3 regions of the Variovorax sp. 278MFTsu5.1 genome follow, and region 1 is predicted to be linked to each of the others. Evidence: predicted binding sites of a transcription regulator. Region 1 holds the regulator's gene; each other region holds the start of a gene.
What was found. Region 1 encodes LexA, which represses DNA repair genes until DNA is damaged. Its sites were predicted from a motif close to ACTGTATNNNNATACAGT; they were not measured.

Region 1 (7,290 bases):
AGCAACGGTGCGCCTACGCACATGACCGCCGCGGCGGCAGTGATGAGCTGCCCCGCCGTGGCGGCCGTGACCGAGAGCGAGACGCTGATCTCGTTGAGCGTGCCGGGCACGACCATCACGCCCGTTCCGATCACGAAATTGCCGGCAAGCAGCGCCCAGAGCGCCCTCCGTGGCGCCGGCTGGCTCACCGACGGACCTGCAGCGCGCCGGGATTCACGATGTTCGTGGGGTTGCCGTTGATGTAGCTCACGACGTTGTCGAAGGCCTGGCCGAAGTAGCTCTCGTAGCTTTCCTGCTCGACGTAGCCGATGTGCGGCGTGCAGATGCAGTTCTCGAGGCGCAGCAGCGCGTGGCCCTGCAGCGGCGGTTCGCTCTCGAACACGTCGACGGCCGCGAGCCCCGGGCGGCCGCGGTTGAGGGCCGCGAGCAAGGCATCGGCCTCGACCAGCTCCGCGCGCGAGGTGTTCACGAACAGGGCGGTCGGCTTCATGCGCGAGAGGTCCTCGAGGGTGATGAGGCCGCTGGTCTCTTCGTTGAGCCGCAGGTGCACCGACAGCACGTCGGCCGCGGCGAAGAACTCATGGCGGTTCTGGGCCACCTGGAAGCCGTCGGAGCGCGCCTTGGCGCAGCTGGCTTCACGGCCCCAGATCACGACCTGCATGCCGAAGGCCTGCCCGTAGCGCGCCACCAGCTGGCCGATGCGCCCGTAGCCCCAGATGCACAGAGTCTTGCCCTTGAGTACGGAGCCGATGCCGAAATTGGGCGGCATCGAGGCCGACTTGAGCCCGGACTGCTGCCAAGCTCCGTGCTTGAGGTTGCTGATGTACTGCGGCAGCCGGCGCATGGCGGCCATGATGAGCGCCCAGGTGAGCTCGGCGGGCGCCTGGGGAGAGCCGGAACCCTCTGCCACGGCCACGCCGCGCTCGGTGCAGGCCGCGACGTCGATGTGCCCGGCGACGCGCCCGGTCTGGGAAATGAGCTTGAGCTTCGGGAGCTTCTCGATGAGCTGGCGCGAGATCTGGGTGCGTTCGCGGATCAGCACGATCACGTCGGCGTCCTTGAGTCGGACCGACAACTGCCCAATGCCTTTGACCGTGTTGGTATAGACCTTGGCCGCGTAGGCGTCCAGCTTGGAAGCGCAGCGCAGCTTGCGTACGGCGTCCTGGTAATCGTCGAGGATCACAATGTTCATGGCGTGCCATTGTGCCTCGCAGCATTGGAATGTCGCGCCGGCGAACGTTTGGATACCCGCCCTGCAGCCGCTTGCAGAGCGGTTCGGGCCCGGTACAGGATCCGATACCGGGCTCAGTGCAGGTTCAATGCAGACGTGTCGAGCGAGGGGCCGCGGCCAGTGTTTCGGCGGCTTCCAGAGCGGCCAGGCGGTCGAGTTCGGCGCAGACGTCGGCCATGCGGCCGGAGATCAGCACCCGATTGCTGTTGCGCTGCTGGCCCTTGCCGTCGACCACGCGGACCACGCGCAGCGGGCGTGCCGCAGCGGCTGCTTCAGAAGGGGCGGTGCCGCCGGTGCGGGCTGTACAGGCGGGGCGCACGGCCACGTAGCGCAGTCCAGCGGAGGACTCTGCGGAATCGAGATGATCCCTGCGATGGGAGGGGCGGCGTGCGGGCATCAGCCGGTTGGCCAGCGATTGCAGCGGCATCCAGATGTCGGCGATGGCGAGAAGGGCGATTCCCATGTGAACTCCAAAAAAGTATGAGGTTGAACACAGGCAGGATTTCTTGAATCGGCCGCGACAGGGTGATGGCGACTCTTCGCCATACGCCCGCCACCTGTCGCTGCCGGATGGGGTGCTGTTGCTCTGGAAAGCAGGTCGCAGCGGCCTACATCAGCATGGTGTTCCGAATGAGTCCGACGGCGAGGCCTTCGATTTCGAAAGGCTCGCCGGGCTGCACGATGATGGTCGGGTAATCGGGGTTCTCGGCGTGCAGCTCGATGACCTGTTTGTTGCGCTTCAGGCGCTTGACGGTCACTTCGTCGCCCAGGCGCGCGACAACGATCTGGCCGTTGCGTGCTTCCTTGGTGGCCTGCACCGCGAGCAGGTCGCCGTCCATGATGCCGGCGTCGCGCATCGACATGCCGCGCACCTTGAGCAGGTAGTCGGGCTGGCGCTGGAACAGCGTGTTCTCGACGTAGAAGGTCTGGTCGACGTGCTCTTGAGCCAGGATTGGCGAGCCGGCTGCGACGCGGCCGATGAGCGGCAGCGCCAGCTGGGCCATGCCGGGCAGCGAGAGGGAGAACTGTCCACCCTCGCGATGGCGCGTTTCGTTGAGCGAGCGCAGCGCGTCGCCCTTGAGGCGGATGCCGCGGGAAGTGCCGCTGACCAGCTCGATGACGCCCTTTCGCGCCAGTGCCTGCAGGTGCTCTTCGGCGGCATTGGCCGATTTGAATCCGAGTTCATTGGCGATTTCGGCGCGCGTGGGTGGCGCACCGGTGCGTGCGATGGCGCTCTGGATGAGGTCCAGGATCTGCTGCTGGCGGGCTGTAAGCTTCACGGCGAACTGCATGTGTGGTTCCTTGCGGCACTGGTTGGATATCCAGTGCCTGTATTTTTAACCAGTTTTTAGAAGTTGACAAGCCATGGTCAATTCCTCTTCGTCCGAACTGCCGCGCCGTGTGGTGGTTCTGGGCACCGGCGGCACTATCGCGGGCCGGGCCGCCAGCAGCGGCGACAACATCGGCTACACCGCCGCGCAGGTGGGCGTGGCCGACCTGCTGGGCGGCATCGAGGCACCCGACGGCGTGATGCTGGAGGCCGAGCAGGTGGCTCAGGTCGACAGCAAGGACATGTCCTTCGCCATCTGGCAGCAGCTGGCCCGGCGCTGCGCGCACTGGCTGGCGCAGGCCGATGTGGCGGGTGTGGTGATCACGCACGGCACCGACACGATCGAGGAAACCGCGTTCTTCCTGCATTCTGTGCTGGTGCCGTCCAAGCCCGTCGTGCTGACCTGCGCGATGCGCCCGGCCACTGCGCTGTCGCCGGACGGTCCGCAGAACGTTCGTGATGCGATCAGCGTCGCCGCCACACGGGGTGCGCACGGAGTCACCGTGGTGTGCGCGGGGGCGATCCAGGCCGGCGTCGACATTCAAAAGGTCCATACCTATCGGCTGGACGCCTTTGCTTCGGGCGATGCGGGCCCCGTGGGCTATGTGGAGGAGGGCGAGGTACGCCTTGTCCGGTCGTGGCCGCAAGGCGGAACGCTGCCGGTAGTGAAGCTCTTCGGTGCTACCGAGGTGCAGTGGCCACGCGTGGAGATCGTGATGAGCCACGCCGGTGCCAGCGGTGCGGTGATCGAGGCGCTGCTTCAGGCGGGCGGAGTGGATCCTCTGCGCGGGCTGGTGCTTGCCGCCACCGGCAACGGCACCTTGCACCATGCGCTGGAAGCGGCCGCGCTCAAGGCCCGGGACGCCGGCATCGAGGTGCTCCGAGCCACGCGCTGCTCGAGCGGGCGCATCCTGCCGAAGGCGGGGGATCCGCTTCGCGATGCGGGCTCGCTGACGCCCGCGAAGGCCCGCATCGCCCTGATGCTCGAATTGCTGGGCTGAAAGCAGAACCGCCCCTCTGGAGGGGCGGTTTGCTGCGAGTCGGATGATCGGTCGATCTTTCGATCAGCTGCTCAGCGCGGCCAATGCGCGCTGGGTGATCTCGTCGACCGTGCCCACGCCCTTGATGGCGCGGTACTTAGGCGCGGCGGCCGGATCGGCCTTGGCCCAGGCGGAGTAGTAGTCGACCAGCGGACGCGTCTGCTGGCTGTACACGTCGAGCCGCTTGCGCACGGTTTCTTCCTTGTCGTCCTCGCGCTGGATGAGGTCCTCGCCGGTCACGTCGTCCTTGCCTTCCACCTTGGGCGGGTTGAACTTGACGTGGTAGGTGCGGCCCGAAGCCGGATGCGAGCGGCGGCCGCTCATGCGCTCGATGATGTCGCCGAAGGGCACGTCGATCTCGAGCACGTAGTCGAGCTTGACGCCTGCCACCTTCATGGCGTCGGCCTGCGGAATGGTGCGGGGGAAGCCGTCGAACAGGAAGCCGCTAGCGCAGTCGGGCTGCGCGATGCGTTCCTTCACGAGATTGATGATCAGGTCGTCGCTGACCAGTGCGCCGGCGTCCATGACGGCCTTGGCCTGCAGCCCGAGGGGCGTGCCGGCCTTGACGGCTGCGCGCAGCATGTCGCCGGTCGAAATCTGGGGAATGCTGTATTTCTGGCAAATGAAGGCCGCTTGCGTGCCTTTGCCCGCCCCGGGCGCGCCCAGCAAAATTAGTCTCATGGTGTCCTCGGACGGTTCTTAGATTTTGTGTCGCGCCGAGCGTCGGCCCCATGGCTGGGCTGGGCGGAGTTGCTTCGAGGATAGCATGCGTGCCCTTCGGGAAATCCCGCTGTCGGTGGCCGTGGAGACGCGCAGGCTCAGGCGCCGGCCGCCGCGAAGACGGCTCGCACGCGCGCCAGGTCTTCCGGCGTGTCGATGCCGGGCCCCGGCGCCACATGGCTCACATGCACCGCGATGCGATGTCCGTGCCACAGCGCGCGCAGCTGTTCGAGTGCCTCCGTCGACTCGACGGGCGCAGGGGGCAGCGAAGGAAATCGCCGTACGAAGCCGGCGCGGTAGCCGTAGATTCCGATGTGGCGCAGTGCCGCGGGGGTGGCAGGCAGCATCGCAGGTGCGGCGCCATTGGCGGAGCCGTCGCGCCACCAAGGGATCGGCGCGCGGCTGAAGTACATCGCGTTGTCCTGCGCATCGAGCACGACCTTCACGACATTGGGATTCATGAAGTCGCCGACCGAGTCGATCTCGTGGGCGGCGGTGCTCATCGCCGCCTCGGCGTGCGTGGCGAGCGTGGACGCCACGGCGTCGATCAGCGCGGGGTCGATCAGCGGCTCATCGCCCTGTACGTTGACGACGATGTCCTCACCATCCAGGCCCAGTTGCTCGCAGGCTTCGGCCAGCCGGTCGGTGCCGCTGGGGTGATCCTGCCGCGTGAGCACAACCTCGACGCCATGCGCCTTGCAGGCTTCGACGATGGATGGATCGTCGCCAGCGACCACCACGCGTGCAGCGCCCGACTCGCTGGCGCGCTGCGCCACGCGCACCACCATGGGCACGCCGGCGATATCGGCCAGGGGTTTGTTGGGAAGCCGTGTCGACGCGAGCCGCGCCGGAACCAGAACGGTGAAGCTCACAGCCCGAGCTCTTCGTCGGAAAGCGTGCGTGCCTCGTTCTCGAGCAGCACCGGAATGCCGTCGCGCACCGGATACGCCAGGCGGGCGCTGCGCGAGCACAGCTCCTGCTTCTCGGGGTTCCAGGTCAGCGGCCCCTTGGTGACGGGGCAGACGAGCAGTTCAAGCAGCTTGGTATCCATCGAGCGATGATAGCTTTGCGTCGAGTGCGGCGAAGAATTCCGCGGACGGCACGAACTCCAGCGGCACGGCCAGCGCATCGGGCGCCTTGCGCCACAGCTTGACGGCGTCCTTTTCGGTGCAGACGAGGATCTGCTCCTTGCCGGACGGGCGTTGCCAGCTCTCGAAATCGAAGTGATCGGGCAGGGCGATGACGTCGGCGAGCGTCAGGCCGCGGGCGCGCAGCATTTCGAAGAAGGCTTCGGGCCGGGCGATCGCCGCCAGTGCGGTCAAGGGCTTGCCTGCGAGGGATGCCAACGATACGCGGTTTCCGTCGCTGCCCAGGGCATCGTTCGCGAGGGTCCGCGTGGCGGTATGGCCGCCCGCGAAGGCCGGCCGCGATCCGCTGTGCAGCACCAGATCGCAACGGCGCGGCCAGGCTTCGCGCAGCGGGCCGGCAGGCAACCGCCAGCCGTTTCCGATTCCCCGGTCGTCGAATACGCAGATCTCGATGTCGCGCGCCAATGCCAGGTGCTGAAGCCCGTCGTCGCTGACGATGACCTGCGTGGCCGGATGCCGCTCGAGCAGCGCGCGGGCCGCATCGATGCGCTGGCGCGCCACGAATACCGGGACCCCGGTCGCATGGTGGATCAGTGCCGGCTCGTCGCCCACATCCTGCGGATCGCTGTCGCCGAGCACTTCGCGGCAGTCATCGGTACGGCGGCCATAGCCGCGCGACACCACGCCGACCCGAATGCCCCGCGCCTGCAGGTGGCGCACGACGGCCATCACGACCGGCGTCTTGCCCGCGCCGCCAGCGATCACGTTGCCGACCACGATCACAGGTACGCGCACGCGCTCGGTCCGCAGCCATCCCATGCGATAAAACAAGCCGCGCACGGCGAACAGCGCGGCGTAGACGAGCGACAGCGGCCACAGCATGCAGGCCAGGAGGCCGCGGTGCAGCCAGGCCTCCTGCAGGCGCGAAGCCGGGTTGCCGCCGTTGCTGCCGCCGTCCGAAGGCACTCAGTGTCCGGCTTGCGCCGTCGACTGGGCCGCGAAGGTGATCTGCATCAGGCCGGCGCGGCGCGCGGCTTCCATCACCGTCACCACGGCCTGGTGCGGGCTCGTCGCGTCGGCGCTGATGATCACCACGCTGTCCTTGCCCCCGGTGGCCGCGGCGGCGAGGGCGGCCGTCACGGTTTCCACGCTGCGGTCGGCCACGGCATTCTTGTTGACCGAATAGCGGCCGTCGGCCGACACCGCCACGATCACTTCCTTCGGATAGTCGCGCTGGGCGTCGACGTCAGCCGTGGGCAGCCGCAGCTGCATCTCGGTGAACTTGCTGTAGGTGGTCGACAGCATCAGGAAGATCAGGATCACCAGCAGCACGTCGATGAACGGGATCAGGTTGATCTCCGGCTCGTCGCGCGCGCCGTGGCGGAACTGCATGCGGGCGCGGCTCATTTGCGCAGTGCGTTGAGATGGCGGGCGAAGCGCTCGCCGGAGAGTTCGAGATTCAGCAGGTACTCGTCGACCCGGCTGCGGAAGTAGCGCCAGAAGATCAGTGTCGGGATGGCCACGATCAGGCCGAAGGCGGTGTTGTAGAGCGCGATCGAGATCCCGTGCGCCAGCTGCGCCGGGTTGCCCGAGCCCACCGCGCCGCTACCGGGCGATTGCGAGCCGAAGATCTCGATCATGCCGATCACGGTGCCCAGAAGGCCCAGCAGCGGGGCGGCCGATGCGATGGTGGCCAGCGCGGGCAGGTAGCGCTCGAGCTTGTGGGCGACGGTGCGGCCCGAGGCTTCCATGGCGGCGCGCAGGTCGTCTTCGGTGCAGCGCGGATTGGCGTTCAGCGCGCGCAGGCCGGCGGCCAGGACCTGGCCGAGCATCGAGTTGCGTTCGAGTTTGGTCACGACATCCGGACCGGGAATGGCTCCG
Region 2 (7,290 bases), 2.9 Mb from region 1:
CGAACGCCACGCCCGGCGCGCCGGGCTCGACGCCGTCGTAGCCCAGGTCGATGCGCTTCTCGATGGCGCGGGGCACCGCCTCGCGCACCACCTCGATGGTCAGCTTCGCGAGGTCGCAGGGCTGGTGGTGCGCGTTGGCGCTGTTGCCCTCGGCGCGCGCCAGCGACAGCAGCTGGTTCACCGTGTGCGTGGCGCGCTTGCTCGCGCGGCCGATCTGCTTGAGCGACTGCTTCAGCTCGTCGGCGTTGGCGCCCTCGCGCTGCGCCAGGTCGGCCTGCATGCGCAGGCCCGCCAGCGGCGTCTTCAGCTGGTGCGCCGCGTCGGCCAGGAAGCGCTTCTGCGTGCCGATGGAGTCGTTGAGCTTGTCCAGCAGCTCGTTCACCGAGGACACCAGCGGCACCACTTCCAGCGGCACCGAGGATTCGTCCAGCGGGCTCAAGTCGCCCGGGCGGCGCTCGCGGATGCGCGCCTCCACCACCGACAGCGGCTTGATGCCGCGCACCAGCGCCAGCCAGATCAGCAGCACCGCCAGCGGCAGGATGGCGAACTGCGGCAGCAGCACGCCCTTGATGATCTCGGCCGCCAGCACCGACTGCTTCTCGCGCGTCTCGGCCAGCTGCAGCAGCGTGGGCGGCACGTCGTCGGTGCCGCTGGCGATCCACATCGAGGCCACGCGCACCGGCTGGCCGTGCACGTCGCTGTTGTGCAGGAAGACCTGGCCGGGCGGCAGCGGCTCGTCGAGGCCGGGCTGCGGGATGTCGCGCTCGCCGCTGAGCAGGTTGTCGTAGCCGTCGAGCAGCTGGTAGTAGACGTGGCCGGTCTCGTCGGCGCGCAGGATCTCGCGCGCCGACTGCGAGAGCACGAACTGCGCGTGTCCCTCCTTCACCGTCACCAGCTCGGCCAGCGCCTTCACGTTGTGCTCCAGCGCGCGGTCGTAGGGCGCGTTGGCGATGCCCTGCGCCACCAGCCAGGTGACGCCGATGCTCACCGGCACCAGCAGCAGCAGCGGCGTGAGCATCCAGTCGAGGATCTCGCCGAACAGGGAGCGCTGCGCGCGCTGGAACAACTTCATCGCGCCGATTCCTCTGGCGTGCCGCCGCCCGCGCGTGGCGGCTGCCGTGTGGTCGTCACTGGATCTTTTCGAGGCAGTAGCCCAGCCCGCGCACCGTCGCGATGCGCACCGGGCCCTTCTCGATCTTCTTGCGCAGCCGGTGGATGTAGACCTCGATGGCGTTGAGGCTCACCTCCTCGCCCCATTCGCACAGGCGGTCGACCAGCTGGTCCTTGCTCACCAGCCGGCCGGCGCGCTGCAGCAGCACTTCGAGCAGGCCGAGCTCGCGCGCCGAGAGTTCGATCATCTTGCCGTCGATGGTGGCCACGCGGCCGGCCTGGTCGTACACCAGCGGGCCGTGGCGGATGGTGTTGCTGGTGGCGCCCATGCCGCGCCGCGTGAGGGCGCGCACGCGTGCCTCGAGCTCCTGCAGGCTGAAGGGCTTGGCCATGTAGTCGTCGGCGCCGTGGTCGAGGCCCTTGACGCGCTCCTCCACGCTGTCGGCGGCGGTGAGCACCAGCACCGGCAGTTGCGAGCCGCGCGCGCGCAGCCGCTTGAGGATCTCGATGCCGTGCAGGCTGGGCAGCCCGAGGTCGAGGATCAGCAGGTCGAATTCGTCATGGGTCATGAGCGCGGTGTCGGCCTGCGAGCCGTTGGCCACGTGGTCGACCGCCGCGCCCGAGGTGCGCAGGCTGCGCAGCAGGGCATCGGCCAGCACCTGGTCGTCTTCGGCAATCAGAATCCGCATGCGTCACCTCCGGCCTGTTTCAGGTGTCGGGCGTCCTCGGGGCGCCGTTCACGGTTGTCTCTTCGCAGGAGTCTAGCCCGCCGTATAGGCTTCGAGTCCGATGGTTACCACGGTGGCGATCTCGTCGCCCACGCTGCTCCTGAACTCCTTCTCGGCCTGCGTCACCGCGCCGCGGAAGGCGTCCAACCAGGCGAGCCCGTCGGCGGTGAAGAGCACGCGCCGCGCCCGCGCGTCCAGCGGATCGGGCCCGCGCGTGACCAGCCCCCAGGCCTCGCACTGGTCGACCAGCGCGCCCATCGCCTGCTTGGTCATGCCGGCGCGCTCGGCCAGTTCGGTGAGGCGCGAGCCCTCGCGCGACAGGTGCCGCGTGATGTGGATGTGCGCCGCGCTCACCTGCGCGCGCGCCGCGAGGTTCGACAGGGCCAGCGGCACTTCGACGTCGTGCGCCATCAGCTCCAGCACGCGCTCGTCGAAGCGGCGCATGGCGTGGCCCAGCAGGCGGCCCAGGTGGGTCTGGCGCCAGGCGTCCTGGTCGGCGGGAAAGGGGGCTTCGGCCATGGCGCCGAATGGTAAAGCAAACTGACCAAAAAACAGGTTTACGCCGAGGAATCAGCCCCTACACTACTGTTCAAGCATCCAGCCTGTAGTTAAACGCAGATGGATGGTGTCACAGACAAGCCATTGATCTTCAAGGAGTTTTTCACATGGACGCAGCAGTCAAGGGTTCGAACATCGGCGCCAACAGCGAGAAGGCCAAAGCCCTGCAGGCCGCGCTGGCCCAGATCGAAAAGCAGTTCGGCAAGGGCACCATCATGCGGCTGGGCGAGGGCGAGGCGCTGGAGGACATCCAGGTGGTCTCTACCGGCTCGCTGGGCCTGGACATCGCCCTGGGCGTCGGCGGCCTGCCGCGCGGCCGCGTCGTCGAAATCTACGGCCCTGAATCCTCGGGCAAGACCACCCTCACGCTGCAGGTCATCGCCGCCATGCAGAAGCAGGCCGGCACCTGCGCCTTCGTCGACGCCGAACACGCCCTCGACGTGCAATACGCCCAGAAGCTCGGCGTGAACCTGTCGGACCTGCTGATCAGCCAGCCCGACACCGGCGAGCAGGCGCTCGAGATCGTCGATTCGCTGGTGCGCTCGGGCGCCGTCGACCTGATCGTGGTCGACTCGGTCGCCGCGCTCACGCCCAAGGCCGAAATCGAAGGCGAGATGGGCGACTCGCTGCCCGGCCTGCAGGCCCGCCTGATGAGCCAGGCGCTGCGCAAGCTCACCGCCACGATCAAGAAGACCAACTGCATGGTCATCTTCATCAACCAGATCCGCATGAAGATCGGCGTGATGTTCGGCTCGCCCGAAACCACCACCGGCGGCAACGCGCTGAAGTTCTACGCCTCGGTGCGCCTGGACATCCGCCGCATCGGCACCATCAAGAAGGGCGACGAGGCCATCGGCAACGAAACCAAGGTGAAGGTGGTGAAGAACAAGGTCTCGCCTCCGTTCAAGACGGCCGAGTTCGACATCCTGTTCGGCGAGGGCATCAGCCGCGAGGGCGAGATCATCGACATGGGCGTGAACGCCAAGATCATCGACAAGTCGGGCGCCTGGTACGCCTACAACGGCGAGAAGATCGGCCAGGGCCGCGACAACGCCCGCGAGTTCCTGCGCGAGAACCCCTCGCTGTCGCGCGAGATCGAGAACAAGGTGCGCGAGTCGCTGGGCGTGCCGCTGCTGGCCGCCGATGCCGACGACGTCGCCGAGAAGCCGCAGAAGGCGGCCAAGGCCGACAAGGCAGAGAAGGGCGAGTAACCAGTCAGGGCGCGGCTCTCGGGGCCGCGCCGGCGACCCCGCATGGCATTCGACGCCCCATCCCTCAAAGGCCGCGCGCTGCGCCTGCTGAGCCAGCGCGAGCATTCGCGCGCAGAGCTGGAGCGCAAGCTGGCGAAGCACGAGGAAGAGCCCGGCACGCTGGCGAAGGCGCTCGATGAACTGGAGGCCAAGGACTTCATCAGCGAGCCGCGCGTGGTGGCTTCGGTGCTGCACCAGCGCGCGGCCAGTTCGGGCGCGCTGCGGGTGAGGCAGGAACTGCAGGCCAGGGGTATCGCGCCCCAAGCCGTCGCCGAGGCGGTGGCCAGCCTGCAGGAAACAGAGGTCGAGCGCGCCACGGCCGTCTGGCGCCGCCGATTCGACGCTCCGCCCGCCGATGCGAAGGAGCGCGCGAAGCAGATGCGATTCCTGATGGCGCGCGGCTTCTCCGGCGCCGTCGTCTCCAAGGTGCTCAGGAGCGATTTCGATGAAGCAGCACAAGAACAGTGAAGAGGGCGCGGCGCAGTCCCGCGTCATCACGCAGCGCGTCGCTTGCGAGTGGCGTCGCGCCTATGTGCTGGCGGCCGATCCGAGGCGGCTTCCCGAATGGGCCAGTGGCCTCGCGAAAAGCGCGCTGGTACCGCACGGCGACCACTGGATCGTGCGCACGCCCGAGAGCGGCGAGGCCCGCATGCGCTTCGCGCCGCGCAACGACTTCGGCGTGCTCGACCACTGGGTGGCGCCCGAGGGCGTGCCCGAGGTCTACCTGCCGTTGCGCGTGATCGGCGTCGCGCCGGATGCCTGCGAGCTGCAGTTCACGCTGCTGCGCCAGCCGCACATGGACGACGCGGCCTTCGAGCGCGATGCGCAGTGGATCGCCCGCGACCTGCGGACCCTGCGCGACCTGCTCGAGGCAGATTGACTGTCCGATCGCAGGCGCGGCAGCCGGCGGCGCTCAGAACTTGCGGTATTTCAGGTAGGCCTCCTGCGGGTCGGTGCCCGCGAGGATGGCGGTGCGCACGAGGTTCTCGCGGCCCATCATGTGCTCGGCCTCGGCAATGATGGACTCGGCTTGCGCGAGCGGCAGGCGGATCACGCCATCGGTGTCGGCCAGCAGCAGGTCGCCCGGGTTCACCGTGACCTCGCCGATGCGCACCGGCACCTCCATCGCCTCGGGCAGCCAGTAGCCCACGATGTCGCGCGGCGTGAAGTAGCGGTGCCACACCTGGAAGCCCTGCCGGATGATGAATTCGGCGTCGCGCACGCCGCCGTCGGCGATCACGCCCAGCACGCCCTTGCGGCCCAGCGTCTCGGCCGAGAGTTCGCCCATGTGCGAGACGGTCGAGTCGTTCGGCTGGATCACCGCGATGTGGCCCGGCCTGGCGCGCGAGAGAAAGCCGGTCCACGCCATCAGCGTCTCGTGCGGATCGGCCGCGGGGTCGACGCGGCCGTTCACCGTGAAGGCCGGCCCGCAGAGTTTCTGGCCGGGGATCAGCGGACGCAGCGTGGGCGGCAGCGTGAAGTCGCGCAGCCCCGCGGCGCGCATCACGTCATGAAGGACGCCGGTGTAGCAGGCCTGCAGGCGGGCGAGCTGGGAGGCCGGCGGCGTGTCGGGAGTCTGGGCCATGTGTGAATCCTGTTTTCTTTATAAAAACACTTTTCACGAATGAGATTAACGATCGGGCCAATGGTAAAGGCTGGGGTTTGCGCGAGTTCGCGGGTAATCACTGAGTCAGGAGTCGGCGAATAGGGGTTGTGACGGGGACGGCGATGCACCCGACTCGCGTATATTTGATTTCATCAGTGAAATTCATATTTCACATGTACGCAGCAACTCCCAACCAAAGGACCTCCCAGTGACTTCACGCGTTCAAGGAAAGAACATCCTCGTTACCGCAGCCGGCAAGGGCATCGGACGCGCCAGCGCGCTGGCGCTGGCCCGCGAAGGCGGCACCGTGTGGGCCACCGACGTGGACACGGCGGCGCTGGCCGAGCTCGCCGAGCTGGCCCGCGAAGAGGGCCTGGCAAGCCTGAAGACCGCCACGCTCGACGTGCGCGACACCGCCGCGGTGCAGGCCTTCGCCCAGGCCACGGGGCGGCTGGACGTGCTCTTCAACTGCGCCGGCTACGTACACGCCGGCAACATCCTGGCCTGCGAGGAGGCGGACTGGGACTTCAGCATGGATCTCAACGCGAAGTCCATGTACCGCACCATCCGCGCCTTCCTGCCCGCCATGCTGGAGCGCGGCGGCTCGATCATCAACATGGCCTCGGCTGCCTCCAGCGTGAAGGGCGTGCCCAACCGCTTCGTCTACGGCGCCTCGAAGGCGGCAGTCATCGGGCTGACCAAGGCGGTGGCGGCCGACTTCATCCAGCAGGGCGTGCGCTGCAACGCCATCTGCCCGGGCACTGTCGAGTCGCCCTCGCTGCGCGACCGCATCGCGGCCCAGGCAGAGCAGGCCGGCACCGACGAGGCCGCGGTGCGCGCCGCCTTCGTGGCGCGCCAGCCCCTGGGGCGCGTCGGCAAGCCGGAGGAGATCGCCGCGCTGGTGGTGTATTTGGCTTCCGACGAGTCGGCCTTCACCACCGGTGCGATCCATATGATCGACGGTGGATGGTCGAACTGAACGGGGAAAGATGAAGCGAGCAGCAACGGCGCCGGAAGAAGAGCAGCAAGGGCCGCAAGGGCAGGACGGCCTCGAGGAGGCCGTGACGGAAGGCGAGGGCGCGCTGCGCTATGCCGCACCGGCCCTGGAGAAGGGGCTGGACATCCTGGAGGCGCTGGCCGACAGCCCCTCCGGCTACACGCTCAACGAGCTCGCCCAGAAGGTCGGGCGCAAGGTCAGCGAGATCTTCCGCATGGCGGTGACGCTGCAGCGCCGCGGCTTCGTGCAGGTCGACGAGAACGACCGCTACACGCTCACGCTGCGCATGTTCGAGCTGGCGCACCGCCAGCCGCCGCTCAAGAGCTTGGTGAGCGCGGCGCTGCCGCTGCTGCGCGAGCTGGCCAACCGGGCGCGGCAGTCGTGCCATCTCGCCATGTACCAGGGCGGGCGCGTGGTGGTCATCGCGCAGGTCGAGAGCCCGGAGCGCTGGTCCTTCGGGCTGAAGGTGGGCGTGGTGATGGGGCTGACCGACACTTCCTCGGGCCACGTGCTGCTGGCCTTTCGCGACGAGATCGACCGGGCCCGCATGCTGCGCGCCCACATCGGCGTGGAAGGCGAGCTCGACATGGACCCCGGCCAGCTCTTCTCCATCCTGCAGGAGGTGCGCGAGCGCGGCTACTCGGCCATGCCGAGCAAGCAGACGCGCGGCATCACCAACATCGCGTTTCCGGTGATGGGCGCGGCCGACCATGCGATCGCGTCGATCAACGTGCCGTACATCGAGCGCATCGACCAGAAGTCGGCGCCCGACGTCACGCAGGTGCGCGAGATCGTGGGCAACATCGCCGCGCGCCTTTCGGCGCTGATGGGCGCCAGCGGCTACAACGACAACGAATAGCGGGGGCTCAGTTCGGGTCGGGAGCTTCGTCGAGCGGGGAGGGCGTCTCGCTCTTGTGCGCGGCGATGTCGCGCACGTTCTTCTGCACCGCCACCGCGCCGAACAGGCTCAGCAGGAAGGCCATCGCGTAGAAGCCTTTTTCGCTGGAAGCGAGCGTGGCGTTGAAGAGGCCGATGGCCAGC
Region 3 (7,290 bases), 390 kb from region 1:
CAGCGTCTGCGCCGGCGTCTCATCGTTGCCCAGGTTTTCCAGCGGGTACTTGTAGGTATCCCGGATCACCTTCGGATCGAACCTGCACCGCTCCATCACCACCAGCGTGTTCTCCAGCATCTGCGGCAGATAAATCTCCGCAAGCCGCACGCGCTGTCGCAGATGCCGCTCGGCATTCGACTGCAGCGCGAAGCCGCACTCGGCCACCGTCTTGCCTTCGCGAACGGCCGTCAGTATGTCGTGCAGCGGCTTGCATGAACGCGCATGCATGTGCACGTCGCCGGCAGCCACGAGCGGTACGCCCGCGTCCTCGCCTGCCTGCATCAGCGTGACGAGCCAGAGGTCGTCGTCGAGTTCATTGAACAGTTCAACCGCCAGCCAGAGGTTCTCGCCGTACAGCGCCTTGGCGGCCAGCAGGTCTTCGTGCAGCGTGGCCGTATCCATCGCGCCGCCGGGGTTTCGGTTGGGCACGAAAAGAATCTGGCAATGCTGCAGCGAGGCCACGTCGCTTTCTTCCCAGCCCACGCGGTACTCGCCCTTGGGCAGCTCGGTGTTGCGGGCGGCGGTGATGAACTCGCAGAGGTTGCCCCAGCCCTCGGTGTCGTTCGCTATCACAACGAGCCTGAAGCGCTCGAACCGGAACTCGCTGCCGAACAGCAGGCGGAAGCTCGGGTTGCGCGGGATCTTCGGCTCGTCGGGGTGCTCGCGCTCGTATTCGCAAAGCTTGTTCTCCATGTCGCGCAAGCACACGTGCGCCCGCACGATGCCGGCCACCGAGCACTCGTCGGTGATGGCCAGCGCCTTGTAGCCGAGCTGGTAGGCCCGGTCCACGATGTCCTCGGGCGTCGAGGCGCCGCGCTGGAAGCTGAAGTTGGTCAGGCAGTGCAGCTCTGCATAGTCGGGCAGCCTGGACTCAGGTGCCTTGCGCAGCGGCACCGGCAGCGCATGCACCTTGGCGGGCTGCCGCCTGCTTTCCTGCTTGCCGCTGAGCTCAGGCATAGAAGCCCTGCAGGTACCAGCGGACCTCGCCGGAAGAAAAGCGCGCGGCGGGCCGCTCGCGGAAGATCCACACCAGCCCGGCCTCGGGGCTTTCCGCGACGTAGTAGTCACGCATCGCGGGCTGGCCGCCCTCTTCCTTGTCGCCCCACCAGCCGGTCTCGACGCGCTGCGGGCCGATCAGCCGGCTCAGCGGGCCGCGGTAGCACGGGCGCTCGCCATCCATTTCGAGCAGCAGCGGTTCGGGCAGCAGCCATGGCGGGTAGACGGCGTCGGGCTGCGAAGCCACTGCGGCAGCCTGCTTCCGGCTCCTGTCGTCGGCCGCTTTCTCTTTCCCCTTTTCCTTCTGCAATGCAGGCCGCCACGCCTGCTTGCGCTCGGGCCGGTGGTCGGCCTGCGCCGACGGCACCACCACCTGCTGCGGACCGAGCCGCACGCTGAGCCGCTCGACCATCTCGTGCAGCCTGTCGCCCTTGCGGTTGTCTTCCGGCAGGAAGCTGGTGCTGGCGCCGGCCCACGGGTCGGTTTCGAGCGTGCGCAGCCTGATCCAGCTCGCGGGCGCTGCCAGCGTGGCGAGGGCCAGCTTTTCGGACAGCAGGCGGCGCAGGTGCGCCATATCCTGCGTGGGCTCGGCCGTGCGCACGATGAGCTGCTCGTGCGGCGGCAGGTTCACGCCGTTGAGGCGCCGCAGGTCGAGCGTCCATTGCAGCTCCAGCGCGCGCGCACCGCGCTGGCGGGCGCGCAGCCAGATCTGCAGCGCCGTCAGCAGCCGGTTGGCCGACCACATGAGCTCGGGCGCGGTCTCGGCCAGCGCGGGCAGCTCCAGCTTCTGCTCGAACACGTCGGGCAGCGTGAGCCAGCAATGGCTTTCGGGACGCAGGCCCCAGGCGATGTCGAGCGCCTCGCGCAGCCCGGCGCCGAAGCGCCGCGTGAGTCCGCCGCGCGGCAGCGCCGCCACCTCGCCCCAGGTGCGGCAGCCCAGGCGCGCGAGCAGGTCGAGGTGCTCGCGCGCGGCGCTCAGCGTGTCGAGCGGAAGGCCGGCAGGCACGTCCTTCGGGCGCTTCTCCTCGCGCGCGAACAGGCGCAGCCGCGCCAGCGCGATCAGGCTGGTAGTGCCCTGTGCGCCCAGCATGCGCGCGTCGGGCACGGGGTTGTCGGCCACCAGCAGGCGCATCAGCTGCATGCGCCCGCCCCAGAGGCGCTCGCAGGCGGAGACTTCGAGCATCAGGGCTTCGTCGAGCCAGGCGACGTGGGGCGTGTACTTCAGGGCCCACCAGCCCAGGGCTTCGAGCGTGGGAAGCGTCGGGGCGTCGGAGGCGTCGGCTTCAGGCAACCACTGCAAGGCGATCCAGTGCATCCGGGCCTCCTTTCCATGCGTCGATGCGCACCACCGTGGCCGACGCCGCACCGGCCGGCACCGTGCCCCGCTGCTGCAGGCGCAGCTTGCGCCGCAGCCGGGCGGCGGCAAGCAGTGCCGCCATGCGCTCGTTGCGCGCCGGCAGCATCACAGGTGCGGCCAGCGGCGGGCCGCGTCGCTTGAGGATGTTCAGTTCGATCTGCGAGACATCGGCCTGGCTGCGGTCGGCCCTGATGCGCAGCCGCGCAGGCGATGCCGACAGCGCCACCGACTCGGGCCGGCACACGAAGAGCAGCACCTCGTGCTGCGCGGCCGCCAGCTGCAGCCGCCTCAGCTCGCCCACCCGCGCCTGCGGCAGCCAGGCCAAGACAGCGGACACATCGGCGCAGCGCAGCGCCTGTTCGCAGGCCCACAGCCGCTCGGCCGGGGCCTCGCTGCGCACCCACATCAGCGCCTCCACCGGCAGCCCCTGCGCCGCGAGGGAGGCGCCGCAGGGCTCGTAGGGCGCGCCGATCAGCACCACCGGCCCGCCCCGCGCGGCCACCGCCTGCGCCAGCGCGGGCAGCAGCAGCCGCCAGACATGGGCTTCGGGCGCAGGCAGCAGCAGTTCCGTCATCGCGCCGACCGGCCAGCCGCCGCCCGGCAGTTCCGCGTCGAGCGCGGCATGGCCGGTGGCGACGACCTGCGCGTCGGCAAGGCCGAGTTCGTCGGCATGCCAGACGCCACGGCCCGCGGCAGCGGAGAAGGAATCGAGGAAAGAGAGGCCCATGGCGATGACTGTTAACTGTATTTTCATACAGTATTTCATGAGCCACAACCCGAAGCCGGAAAAGCCGTTTCTTCTTCACAGAGCGTTTCACATTGCGGCGAGCTGCGCCTTTCCCATCGTCGGATACTGGCCACGGATGCAGCCCCCGACGATTCCTTTCCACCTCACCCGCGCCGAACTGCTGCGTATGGGCGCCGCGCTGTGCGCCGGCGCCGCGCTCCCCGCCTTCGCCCAACCCCAGTCCAAGCCAGCCATGAACACCCGCCCCATCCCCTCCACCCGCGAGGCGCTGCCCGTGATCGGCTGCGGCACCTGGATCGGCTTCGACCAGCGCCCCGGCACCGAGGAATACGCGCGCCTGCCCGGCGTGCTCGATGCCCTGTTCGCGGCCGGCGGCACGGTGATCGACAGTTCGCCGATGTACGGCCGCTCCGAGGAAACCACCGGCGAGCTGCTGGCAGCATCGAAGCAGCAGGTCAGGCCCTTCCTCGCCACCAAGGTGTGGACCTCGGGCCGCGAAGCCGGCATCGCGCAGATGGAGCAGTCCTTCGCGCGGCTGCGCACGCAGCACATGGACCTGATGCAGGTGCACAACCTCGTCGACTGGCGCACGCATCTCGCCACGCTGCGCGGCTGGAAGGAAAAGGGCCGCGTGCGCTACATCGGCGTCACGCACTACACGGCCTCGGCCTACGGAGAGGTCGAGGCGGTGCTGAAGGCCGAGAAGCTCGACTTCCTGCAGATCAACTACTCGCTCGACGCGCGCGAGGCCGAGCAGCGCCTGCTGCCGCTGGCGGCCGAGCGCGGCGTGGCGGTGATCGTCAACATGCCCTTCGGCGGCGGCGGACTGCTGCGCCGGCTGCGCGACAAGCCGCTGCCGCCCTGGGCCGGCGAGATCGGCTGCAACAGCTGGGCGCAGGTGCTGCTGAAGTTCGTGCTGAGCCACCCGGCCGTGACATGCACGATTCCAGGCACCAGCCGCCGCGAGCACATGGCCGACAACGCGGCCGCCGGCGCGGGCAGCTTTCCCGACGCGGCCTTCTGGCGCCGCGAGGCCGCTGCTATTCGAACTTGACGTTGTGCTCGCGCACGGTGGCGCCGAAGGCGTCGTACTGCGTGCGGAAGAACTCGGTGAACTTCGCGGGGCTCATGCCATAGCCCTCGAAGCCCTGCTGCACCAACTGCGCGTGCACCTCGGGGCGCTTGAGCGTGTTCTGCAGTTCCTGCGAGAGCCTGTCGGTGATCGCCTGCGGCAGCCCCGGCGGCCCGAAGAAGCCGGCCCACGGCGTGATGGTGAGCTTGCCCAGCCCCAGCTCGCCGCCCGTGGGCACGTCGGGCAACAGGGCGCTGCGCTGCGGCAGCAGCGTCACCAGCGCGCGGATGCGCCCTTCCTTCACGAAGCCCGGCGCCAGCGTGCCGGTGGTGAACATCATCTGGATCTGCCCGCCCAGCAGGTCGGTCATGGCCTGCATGTCGCCCTTGTAGCGCGCGTTGACCACCTTGCGGTCGCCCAGCAGCTGCAGCATCGCGAGCTCCGAGGCGCTGTTGCTCGACGCCGAATTGAGCGCGCCGGGCTTCGACGCCACCAGCGCGAGCAACTCGTTCACGCTCTTCACCGGCAGGCTCGCAGGCACCACCAGGAACATCGAGAACTGCCCGGCCGAGCTGATCGGCGTGAAGGCCTTGAAGGGGTCGTAGGGCGGCGTCGGCCGCAGCGTGGGCGCGGCCACCATCGCGGTGTTGGTGCCCATCAGCAGCGTGTAGCCGTCGGGCCTGGCCGACGAGGTGGCCTGCGCGGCCAGCACGCCGTCGGCGCCGGGGCGGTTCTCCACGATCACCTGCTGGCCGAGCTGCTTGGACAGGCCCTCCGCGATGATGCGCGTGAGCACGTCGGCGCCGCCGCCAGCCGCGAAGCCCACGATCAGCTTCAGCGGCTTGTTGGGGAATGTGTCGGCGCTCCTTGCCGCCGTGCCGGGCAATGCCGTGGCGGCGGCAAGGGCCGCCAGGGCGAGTGTTCTGCGTCGCATGATGACGGCCCTCCGCTTCAGAAGAGATGGCGCACGCCGAATTCCCAGCCGGTCGAGCGATGCCCGGCCGCCGGCGCCACGCCGCCGCTGACCACGTAGCGCGCCTGCCCGCTGTTCATCAGCCGTGCGTAGGTGCCGTAGAGCGCGGTGCGCTTGGAGAGGTTGTGCACGTAGCCGATGCCGAACTGCCGCGCGTCGTCGCGGTTGCGCGGCATGCCGTTGGCGTTGCGCAGGCTCTCGTCGCTGCGGTCGTCGAGGTAGGCGTAGCTGATGCGGATGCGCCCGACTTCGAAAGCCGGGATGTGCGCGCCGATCTCGGCCGTGTTCTTGCGCACCGTGCCGGCCGCCAGCTTCACCGTCACCTTGTTGTAGAGCGCGAAGAACTTGGCGAAGCCCGCGTCCCACGAGCCGCCGATGTTGGCGTGCGTGTAGTTGCCGACGGTGGCGGTGGCATTGAACTTCGAGCGGGTGACGGCCGCCGCCACGTCGAAGGCGCCCGATGCGAAGCCGAAGCGCGCGCCCGCGAAGTTGCCGTCGTGGCGGTTCGCCAGGGTCGAGTCGTTCTCGCCGGTGCCCACCATCGCCATGCCGTAGAAGCCGCCGAGGTTGGGCGGCAGCCAGTAGCTCACCGTGTTGCTGCCGGTGATGGTGGTGGGCAGCGGCCCGGTGCCCACGGCCGCGAAGGTGAGGTTGCCCGCGCGCGCCACGCCGTTGGCGTTGAACGGGTCGAAGTAGATGCTGTTGTAGTGAGTGGGAATGAAGTCGTGGCCCAGCCGCAGCTCGCCCAGCTTGTCCGACGACAGGCTCACGAAGGACATGCGGTCGAAGGTGATCGGGCCCGCCGTGCCCGCGCCGCTTGCCTGGTTGTTGGAATTGCTCGGGCGGCCGGTGCCGGTGTCGGGGTTCAGGCTGCCTTCGAGCCAGAAACCCGCGCGCAGGCCGCCGCCCAGGTCCTCGGTGCCGCGAAAGCCCAGCCGGCTGGTGGACAGCCCGCCGTTGGACAGCGCCTTCACCGAGCCGCCGCCCGGACCGGCACCGTTCGTGTACTGGATGCCGAGGTCCATCACGCCGAACACGGTCACGCTGGATTGCGCCTGTGCGACGCCGCTGCTGGCGAGCCCCAGCGCCGACCACATCAAGATTCTCTTCATGGTTTCTTGTCTCCTGCTTCTTCTCTTGGTTGAAAAACTCGGAACGACCGCGCAGGGCTGCGCCACCGGATGCGGACGGGGGTCCGCACCGGTTGGCAAAAGCCGTGATCGGAAGAGGTCTAGCCCGGGGGCGCGGTGCGCTCGACGCGCACGAGGACGGCGCCCTTCGAAAGCGGCCCAACGTTGCGCCGGTACTGCTGCAGCCAGCCGGTGTCGTGCACCGGCGGCGGCGCCTGCCAGTCGTCGCGGCGCGCCTGCAGTTCGGCGTCGCTCAGCTCGATGTCGAGGCGGCGCGCGTCGAGATCGATGGTGATGGTGTCGCCGTCGCGCACCAGCCCGAGCGGGCCGCCCAGCGCGGCCTCGGGCGACACCTCGGCCACCACCAGCCCCTTGCAGACCAGGCCCGAGAGATGCCCGTCGGTCAGCAGCGCCACCTGGTCGCCCAGCCCCGCGCCGTCGACGGCGAAGACCACGCGCGACGCCCCGCCGCCCATGGCCGGGCCGCCGCAGGCACCAGCGCCGCGCATCACGACGACCTGGCCGGGCACGATCTCGCCCTTCTTCAGCGCGGCGATGGCGGCGTCCGAAGTCCAGAAGCACACGGCCGGGCCGGTGAAGCGCCGCACCTTGCGCTCGGCGATGCCCGTCTTGATGAGGCCCGACTCCGGCGCGAGGTTGCCGCGCAGCAGCACGATGGCCGGCAGCGGCGCCACAGGCCGGCCGATGGGGCGGATCACCTCGGCATTGGCCACCTCGGCATCGCGCAGATTGTCGGCGACAGTGCCGCCGGTGACGGTGCGCACGCCGGTGTCGAGCAGCGGCTCGAGCTGCTTCATCAGCGCGCGGCAGCCGCCGGCCGCTTCGAAGGCTTCGATGGAGTCGTTGCCGATGGGCCGCACGCCGGCCAGCACCGGCGTCTCGGGGCCGAGGCGCTCGAACATGCCGTACACGTCGACACCGGTCTCGCCCTCGGTCGCCACCGCCTGCAGG

Region 2: the regulator LexA is predicted to act here: its motif matches at 2,423-2,440, upstream of recA (recombinase RecA).
Region 3: the regulator LexA is predicted to act here: its motif matches at 3,137-3,154, upstream of imuA (translesion DNA synthesis-associated protein ImuA).

The regions. Positions count from the first base shown of each region.
Region 1 covers NZ_CP157622.1:3,780,532-3,787,821, reverse strand. The annotation lists gene ABL844_RS17620 (MFS transporter) at 1-188, opposite strand, end outside; gene ABL844_RS17615 (D-2-hydroxyacid dehydrogenase family protein) at 185-1,192, opposite strand; gene ABL844_RS17610 (hypothetical protein) at 1,317-1,694, opposite strand; gene lexA (transcriptional repressor LexA) at 1,840-2,523, opposite strand; gene ABL844_RS17600 (asparaginase) at 2,597-3,562, shown strand; gene adk (adenylate kinase) at 3,626-4,282, opposite strand; gene kdsB (3-deoxy-manno-octulosonate cytidylyltransferase) at 4,420-5,193, opposite strand; gene ABL844_RS17585 (Trm112 family protein) at 5,190-5,372, opposite strand; gene lpxK (tetraacyldisaccharide 4'-kinase) at 5,353-6,291, opposite strand; gene ABL844_RS17575 (ExbD/TolR family protein) at 6,376-6,801, opposite strand; gene ABL844_RS17570 (MotA/TolQ/ExbB proton channel family protein) at 6,813-7,290, opposite strand, start outside.
Region 2 covers NZ_CP157622.1:6,707,766-6,715,055, reverse strand. The annotation lists gene ABL844_RS31360 (sensor histidine kinase N-terminal domain-containing protein) at 1-1,072, opposite strand, end outside; gene ABL844_RS31355 (response regulator transcription factor) at 1,128-1,799, opposite strand; gene ABL844_RS31350 (MarR family winged helix-turn-helix transcriptional regulator) at 1,872-2,357, opposite strand; gene recA (recombinase RecA) at 2,504-3,607, shown strand; gene recX (recombination regulator RecX) at 3,650-4,114, shown strand; gene ABL844_RS31335 (SRPBCC family protein) at 4,092-4,526, shown strand; gene ABL844_RS31330 (RraA family protein) at 4,560-5,231, opposite strand; gene ABL844_RS31325 (SDR family oxidoreductase) at 5,461-6,231, shown strand; gene ABL844_RS31320 (IclR family transcriptional regulator) at 6,242-7,108, shown strand; gene yiaA (inner membrane protein YiaA) at 7,116-7,290, opposite strand, start outside.
Region 3 covers NZ_CP157622.1:4,172,071-4,179,360, forward strand. The annotation lists gene ABL844_RS19375 (error-prone DNA polymerase) at 1-999, opposite strand, end outside; gene ABL844_RS19380 (Y-family DNA polymerase) at 992-2,353, opposite strand; gene imuA (translesion DNA synthesis-associated protein ImuA) at 2,322-3,122, opposite strand; gene ABL844_RS19390 (aldo/keto reductase) at 3,259-4,197, shown strand; gene ABL844_RS19395 (Bug family tripartite tricarboxylate transporter substrate binding protein) at 4,184-5,149, opposite strand; gene ABL844_RS19400 (porin) at 5,167-6,300, opposite strand; gene ABL844_RS19405 (dihydroxy-acid dehydratase) at 6,420-7,290, opposite strand, start outside.